2 regions of the Cupriavidus sp. FW306-1B-F12B genome follow, and region 2 is predicted to be linked to the other one. Evidence: riboswitches for the same ligand, from Rfam matches in the RefSeq annotation. Region 2 holds a riboswitch; the other holds the start of a gene.
The links. A riboswitch is a leader RNA that binds a small molecule or an ion and turns the genes downstream of it on or off. The one in region 2 is predicted to bind glycine.
Positions count from the first base shown of each region.

Region 1: another riboswitch for glycine. It lies ahead of AC3WLE_RS11590 (D-amino acid dehydrogenase); the one in region 2 lies ahead of gcvT (glycine cleavage system aminomethyltransferase GcvT).

Region 1 is NZ_JBYSXC010000005.1:321,802-325,205, forward strand. Features, by position in the region: gene AC3WLE_RS11590 (D-amino acid dehydrogenase) at 96-1,409, opposite strand; glycine riboswitch at 1,421-1,539, opposite strand; glycine riboswitch at 1,540-1,638, opposite strand; gene AC3WLE_RS11595 (TonB-dependent receptor) at 1,795-3,404, shown strand, end outside.
Region 2 is NZ_JBYSXC010000007.1:67,183-70,586, reverse strand. Features, by position in the region: gene gcvT (glycine cleavage system aminomethyltransferase GcvT) at 67-1,194, opposite strand; glycine riboswitch at 1,293-1,418, opposite strand; glycine riboswitch at 1,440-1,527, opposite strand; gene AC3WLE_RS13990 (YMGG-like glycine zipper-containing protein) at 1,605-1,832, opposite strand; gene AC3WLE_RS13985 (UvrD-helicase domain-containing protein) at 2,115-3,404, shown strand, end outside.

The DNA of each region.
Region 1 (3,404 bases), on a different contig from region 2:
ATGCGCCGCCCCATGCTTCCATCATGGCGCGGCGCTGTTCGCGCACAGTGGCCCCTATCCCACAAATGGGAGAGTGGGAGAAAACACCCGCGAACTCAGGCCTTGGCCAATGCCAGCGGCGCACCCGGCGCGACTGCCACGTTCGCGCCGAAATGCTGGTCGACAACTCCCGCCACCATATCAGCCGTCACCGCCGACAAAGTCCACCCCAGGTGCCCGTGCCCGGTGTTGTAGAAGATGCATGCCGCCCGCCCGCGCCCCACGCGCGGCAGCATGTCCGGCATCATCGGCCGCAGCCCGGCCCAAGGCACCACGCTGCGCGTGCTGACGCCGGGAAAGCACTGCTGCACCCATTCCACCAGCGGGCGGATGCGGTCGGCGCGGATATCGCGGTTGTAGCCGTTGAACTCGGCGGTGCCGGCCACACGGAAGCGGTCGTCGCCCAAGCGGCTGGTGACCAGCTTGGTTTCGTCGTCGAGCAGGCTGACCACCGGTGCGGCGGCGCGGCTGGCCTCGTCGGTCAGGTTGACCGTGATCGAATAGCCCTTGACCGGATAGATGTTGACCCGGTCGCCCAGCCCCGCGGCCAGCGCGCGGCTGGCGGTGCCGGCGCAGATCACGGCGCCATCGAAGCTGGAGGTGGCCGTGTCGGCGCCGTCCTGCACGGTCACGGTGGCGCGCCTGCCGTCGGCCTTCACCGCCTGCACGTCCTGGCCGTACAGGCAGCGCACGCCCAGCCGATCGATGGCTGCGGCCAGGCCGCTGGTGAACTTGTGGATGTCGCCGGTGGAATCGCTCTCGGTGAAGTAGCCGCCGTAGTACGAGCCGGCCAGCGTCGGCTCGATCGCGCGCATCTCCTCGGGCGTCACGGCGCGCCGCTCCAGCCCGCCCTGCGCCAGCAGCGCCGAGACCCGGCCGGCATGCTCGAAGCCGGCCTTGTCGCGGTAGATATGGAGGATGCCTTCCTTCTTCAGGTCGAAATCGATGCCTTCCTGCGCCGCCCAGGCGAACAGGTGTTCACGCGCGGCGATGGCCAGGCGCGCGGTCTCGATGGTGTTGCGGCGGTAGTGGGGGATGGCGGCGATGAACTCGGCGAACCAGGACAGCTTGTGCCAGTTGGGCCGGGGATTGACCAGCAGCGGGGCGTCGTTGCGCAGCATCCATTTCATGCCCTTGACGATGGTCGACCAGTGGGTCCAGACCTCGGCGTTGGAGGCCGACAACTGGCCGCCATTGGCGAACGAGGTCTCCATGGCGGCATAGCGGTGGCGTTCGAACAGTGTGACGGAGAATCCGCGCCGGGCCAGCGCGTAGGCCGTGGTGACACCCGTGATGCCACCGCCGATGACAGCGATTGATTTCATGATCTGCAGGTTCCAGGAACGTCGATGGTGGGAGCCCGGACGCAATATGCGTGGCGGACGCCCCCTCTGTTCTGGACCTGAGAGATTCACGACACCCGGCCGCGAGGGCGGGGCGCGCTTGCTCCTTCGGTATGCCGGCGGACGATAGCGTCCGGCATTCTTCAGAGTGCACTGACTGGTGATGCCGGTCCTTTTGCCTGAGAGTTTCCGGGGCGGTTGCTCCTTCGGCGCTGTCCGCGGCGGGCGCCGCGACAGTCTCTCCCTGCATCACATTGGCTTGATGCCAATCGGGGCAATGTAGTGACAAGGCTCGACGTTGGATATGCGGGTTAACGCTTAGGCGGCCTGCCGCCCGCGTCGCTATGTCGCATCGGCCTGCGTCCCCGTGCCCCATAAAATGTCAGCGCTCGCTCTCGGGGAGAGGCGCCGTATGCTGCGCTCAGGTGGAGTGAGTCGAAAAAGACGACAACAAGGTTTTCCAGTGAAGAAAAATCGCATTGCACTGGCCGTTTCGGCGGTGCTGATGGGCCCCGCCGTCGCCGCCGCCCAGGTGGTGGACGCGCCCGAGCCGCTGCAGGAGGTGGTGGTCTCGGCCAAGTCGGAGCGCGCCGAGACGCCGGCGATACCGCCCAACACGCCCTCGCCGGCCTACGGCATCAGCAGCCGCCGCATGGCCGACTTCAATGTGGTGAACACGGAAGACGCCCTCAAGTACGCGCCCAACCTCGCCGTACGCAAGCGCTTCATCGGCGATATGAACTCGATCATCTCGGTGCGCAGCACCAGTTCGCGCCAGTCGGCGCGCGGGCTGGTGTATGCGGACGGCCTGCTGCTGTCCAACCTGCTGGGGTCGGACTTCAGCTTCCCGCCGCGCTGGTCGCTGGTCAACAGCGCCGAGATCGAGCGCATGGATGTGCTGTACGGCCCGTATTCGGCGCTATATCCCGGCAACTCGCTGGGTGCGACGGTGCTGATCACCACGCGCACGCCGGAGAAGCTCGAGGGCGATGCCAGCGTGCAGCTGTTCACGCAGCGCTTCAGCCTGTACGGCACGCACGACAACTTCAACGGGGTCCACGCCAACGCCTATGTGGGCGACCGCGTCGGCCCGTTCTCGTGGCTGGTCAGCGTGGACCGGCAGGACAGCAAGAGCCAGCCGTTGAGCTTCTATACCGCGGCACGCTCCACGGCCCGCGCCACTTCTGCCGACAAGCCGGTCACCGGCGCCTACTTCGACCAGGACCAGACCGGCCGCGACCGCGTGGTGATGGGCGTGAACAGCGAGGGCGTCACCCACACCGTGCAGGACCAGCTCAAGCTCAAGCTTGGCTACGACATCACCAATACCCTGCAGGCGCAGTTCACCGCGGCCTACTGGCAGCAGGACCGCTCCAGCGCCACCGGCAGCTACCTGCGCGATGCCGATGGCAATGTTGTGTCGAGCGGTCCCGTGAATATCGGCGGCTATCGCTATGTGATTCCCGCCAACGCCTTTGCCCCCAGCAATGGCGAGGACGCGCGCTGGCTCTATGGCCTGTCGCTGCGCACGCGCAATGAGACCGGCTGGAATTTCTCGGGCGTGGCGTCGCTGTTCGATGTCAGCAAGGACATCAGCCGCAGCGCCAACACCGCCGGCAGCGGGCCGGGCACGGTGACCTATGGCGACGGCACCGGCTGGCGCACGCTCGACCTGAAGGCCGACTACCGCCCGCAGCTGCTGCAGGGCGGGCACTGGGTCACGTTCGGCTACCACTATGACAATTACCGGCTGAGCAACACCACCTACAACACCTCGGACTGGCAGGCGGTCACCATCACCGCCTTCAACAACGCCTTTGCCGGCAAGACCGAGACCCAGGCGCTCTATGCGCAGGACGCCTGGTACTTTGCCGAGGACTGGAAGCTGATCCCCGGCGTGCGCTACGAACACTGGCGCGCCTATGACGGCAGCCGCAGCCAGCCCGGCGTGGACATCGGCTACCCGGTGCGCAGCGAATCCAACTGGTCGCCCAAGCTGGCGCTGGAGAAGGCCTTCGGGCA
Region 2 (3,404 bases):
GTTTCTTGTTGGGTGATGCCTGCCCGGCGAAGCTGCCGGCAGGCGAGGGCGACCGTTGGGTGAGCCTCAGCTCACGAGTGCCTTGCCATTACGCACAAACGGCAGTTTAACCACAGTCGCGTTGAGTTTGCGGTCGCGGATCTCCACCTGCACGGTATCGCCCACGGCGACATCCTTGGGCAGGCGGGCAAAGGCGATGGACTGGGACAGCGACGGGCTGAAGGTGCCGCTGGTGATTTCACCGTCACCGGCCGGCGTGATCACTTTCTGGTGGGCGCGCAGGACGCCGCCCTTGTCACGCAGGATCAGGCCGAGGAATTGCTGGCGCGAACCGGCCGCGGCCAGTGCCGCCTTGCCGGTGAAGTCACGCTCGCTCTGCAGGTCCACCGTCCAGGCCAGGCCCGCATCCAGCGGCGAGGTGTTGATATCCATATCCTGGCCGTACAGGTTCATGCCGGCTTCCAGGCGCAGCGTGTCGCGCGCGCCCAGGCCTGCGGGGCGCACGCCGGCGGCGTTCAGCTTTTCCCAGACGGCGGCGACGTTCTCGGCCGGCACCACCAGTTCGAAGCCGTCTTCGCCGGTGTAGCCGGTGCGCGCCACCATGATCTCGCCGATGGCCGGGTCCTGGACCACGGCGGCGTTGAAGGGCTTGAGCGTGTCCGAAGGCTGGGTCGAGGGGAAGGTGCTCCACACCCTGGCGCGGGCGTTGGGCCCCTGCACGGCGACGATGGCCAGAGGCTGCGCGCCTGCAGGCGCAACATCGTCGCGGCGCGGCGTGATGGTCACATCGCTGCCGGTGGCGGCATTGCGCGCGCGGATCCATTCGATGTCGCCCAGCGCGGTGCTGGCGTTGACGACCAGGCGGAAGCGGTCCTCGGCAAAGAAGTAGACGATCAGGTCGTCGATGACGCCGCCTTTCTCATCCAGCATGCAGGAGTAGAGCGCCTTGCCCGGGGTCCGCAGCTTGTCGACATTGTTGGCCAGCAGGCCGCGCAGGAAGCTGCGGGTATTGGCGCCGGCGAGGTCGACCACGCACATGTGCGACACGTCGAACATGCCGGCGTCGGTGCGCACGGCATTGTGTTCTTCGATCTGGGAGCCGTAGTTGACCGGCATGTCCCAGCCGCCGAAATCAACCATGCGGGCGCCGAGGGCGCGGTGGATGGCGTTGAGGGGCGTGGCCTGGAGCGTCATGGAATCCTCTGGGGCAGTCTCGGTTGGCGAAAACAAAAAAGGGCCATCCGCCGCAACGCTCGCCGCGCCTGAATGTGGCGTGGCAATCCGCTGCGGCGGATGACCCCTCTGTCCTCGATACCTGAGAGATTACAAGGCGGATCCTGCCGGACCCCTTCCTCGTGCGCCCCTTCGGTGGGCACGCTCGCCACGAATGGCGGGTGCCGCTCTCCAGAGTTCGGCATGCATTGTGTGCATATTGCATGCCGATCCGATCGGTCCGTGGTGCCTGAGAGTTTTCGGGTGATACCCCTTCGGCGGCGCAGGCGATGCGCGCTCTCCCGGTCGGATGCGCGCAATGTACGGGAGGCCCCGGCCTTTGTCAAACCGGCCAGGGGAGCCTGCCGTACCTGTCGCTGCGGTGGTCTGGCTTACTTCTTCTTGTCGTCGGTGACAACGTTACCGATCACGCCGCCCACGGCCGCGCCACCCAGCGTACCCAGCGCGCTACCGTCGGTGAGGATGGCGCCGCCCACGGCGCCCGCGCCCGCGCCAATGGCGGTATTACGCTGCTTCGGGGTCATATCCGCGCAACCGGCAAAGGCCGCGACGGTCACGCCGATCAGGGTCACCTTGGTCAAAGTCTGCAGGGTTTTCATTATTGGCTCCGATGTGATGATTCAAGCATGTCAACCCCGCCGCGCAGGCCAGGGGACATACTAGTTAGAGCGTTTGGTTGCGCGATTGGCTCCGGCCTTTACGAAGTGTTACGCCGGTGACACAACCGGCCGTGTCAACGCGGTTTGCGCTGACTGACCTGCCGCGGCCAGCGTGTTAACATCGGCAGCTTTGCTGCCATGCCCGTTTTTTGGGTGCTGGCGTGTCCCGCCTGGCCTGCCGCTGTTCCTGCCGATTTCCCTGCCTCCAACCGCATCCCACGCATGACCCATGGCCTGAACTCCGCCCAATCCGAAGCCGTCCGCTACCTGGACGGCCCTTGCCTGGTGCTGGCCGGGGCGGGCTCCGGCAAGACCCGGGTGATCACGCAGAAGATCGCGCATCTGATCGAGGACAAGGGCTTCGAGCCGCGCCATATCGCCGCCGTCACCTTTACCAACAAGGCCGCCAAGGAGATGCAGGAGCGCATCGGCAAGCTGATGGAGGGCAAGACCACACGCGAGGGCAAGCGCATTCCGCTCAAACAGCTGACGGTCTGTACCTTCCACTCGCTCGGGGTGCAGATCCTGCGCATGGAGGCCGAGCACGTGGGCCTGAAGCCGCAGTTTTCGATCATGGATTCGGACGACTGCTTCGGCCTGATCCAGGAGCAGCTGGGCACCACCGACAAGAAGCTGATCCGCGGCGTGCAGGGCACGATCTCGCTATGGAAGAACGGCATGGTCGATCCGGAGGCAGCGATCGCGCAGGCCGCCAATGCCGACGAGCACCAGGCCGCGCTGGTCTACCGCAACTACGTGGCCACGCTGCACGCCTACCAGGCGGTGGATTTCGACGACCTGATCCGCCTGCCCGCCGAGCTGTTCGCGCGCAATGAAACGGTGCAACTCAAGTGGCAGAACCGCCTGCGCTACTTCCTGGTCGACGAATACCAGGACACCAACGCCTGCCAGTACCAGTTGCTGAAGCTGCTGGCAGGCGGCTCGCACCTGCGCGCGCCGGCCTTCACCGCGGTCGGCGACGACGACCAGGCCATCTATGGCTGGCGCGGCGCCACGCTGGACAACCTGCGCGGGTTGCAGACCGACTTCCCGGACCTGAAGGTGATCAAGCTGGAGCAGAACTACCGCTCCACGGTGCGCATCCTGGAAGCCGCCAACGCGGTCATCGCCAACAACCCCAAGCTGTTCGACAAGAAGCTGTGGAGCGAGCACGGCATGGGCGACCCCATCGCCATCCACCCGATGAACGACGAGGAGCACGAGGCCGAGTCGGTGGTGTTCCGCCTGTCCGCGCACAAGTTCGAGCGCCGCGCGCAGTTCCGCGACTACGCCATCCTGTATCGCGGCAACCACCAGGCGCGGCTGTTTGAGCAGATCCTGCGGCGCGAACGGATTCCCTATGTGCTGTCGGGCGGCCAGAGCTTCTTCGACAAGGCCGAGATCAAGGACATCTGCGCCTATCTGCGCCTGATTGCCAACCCCGACGACGATCCCGCCTTTATCCGCGCCATCACCACGCCGCGCCGCGGCGTGGGCAACACCACGCTGGAA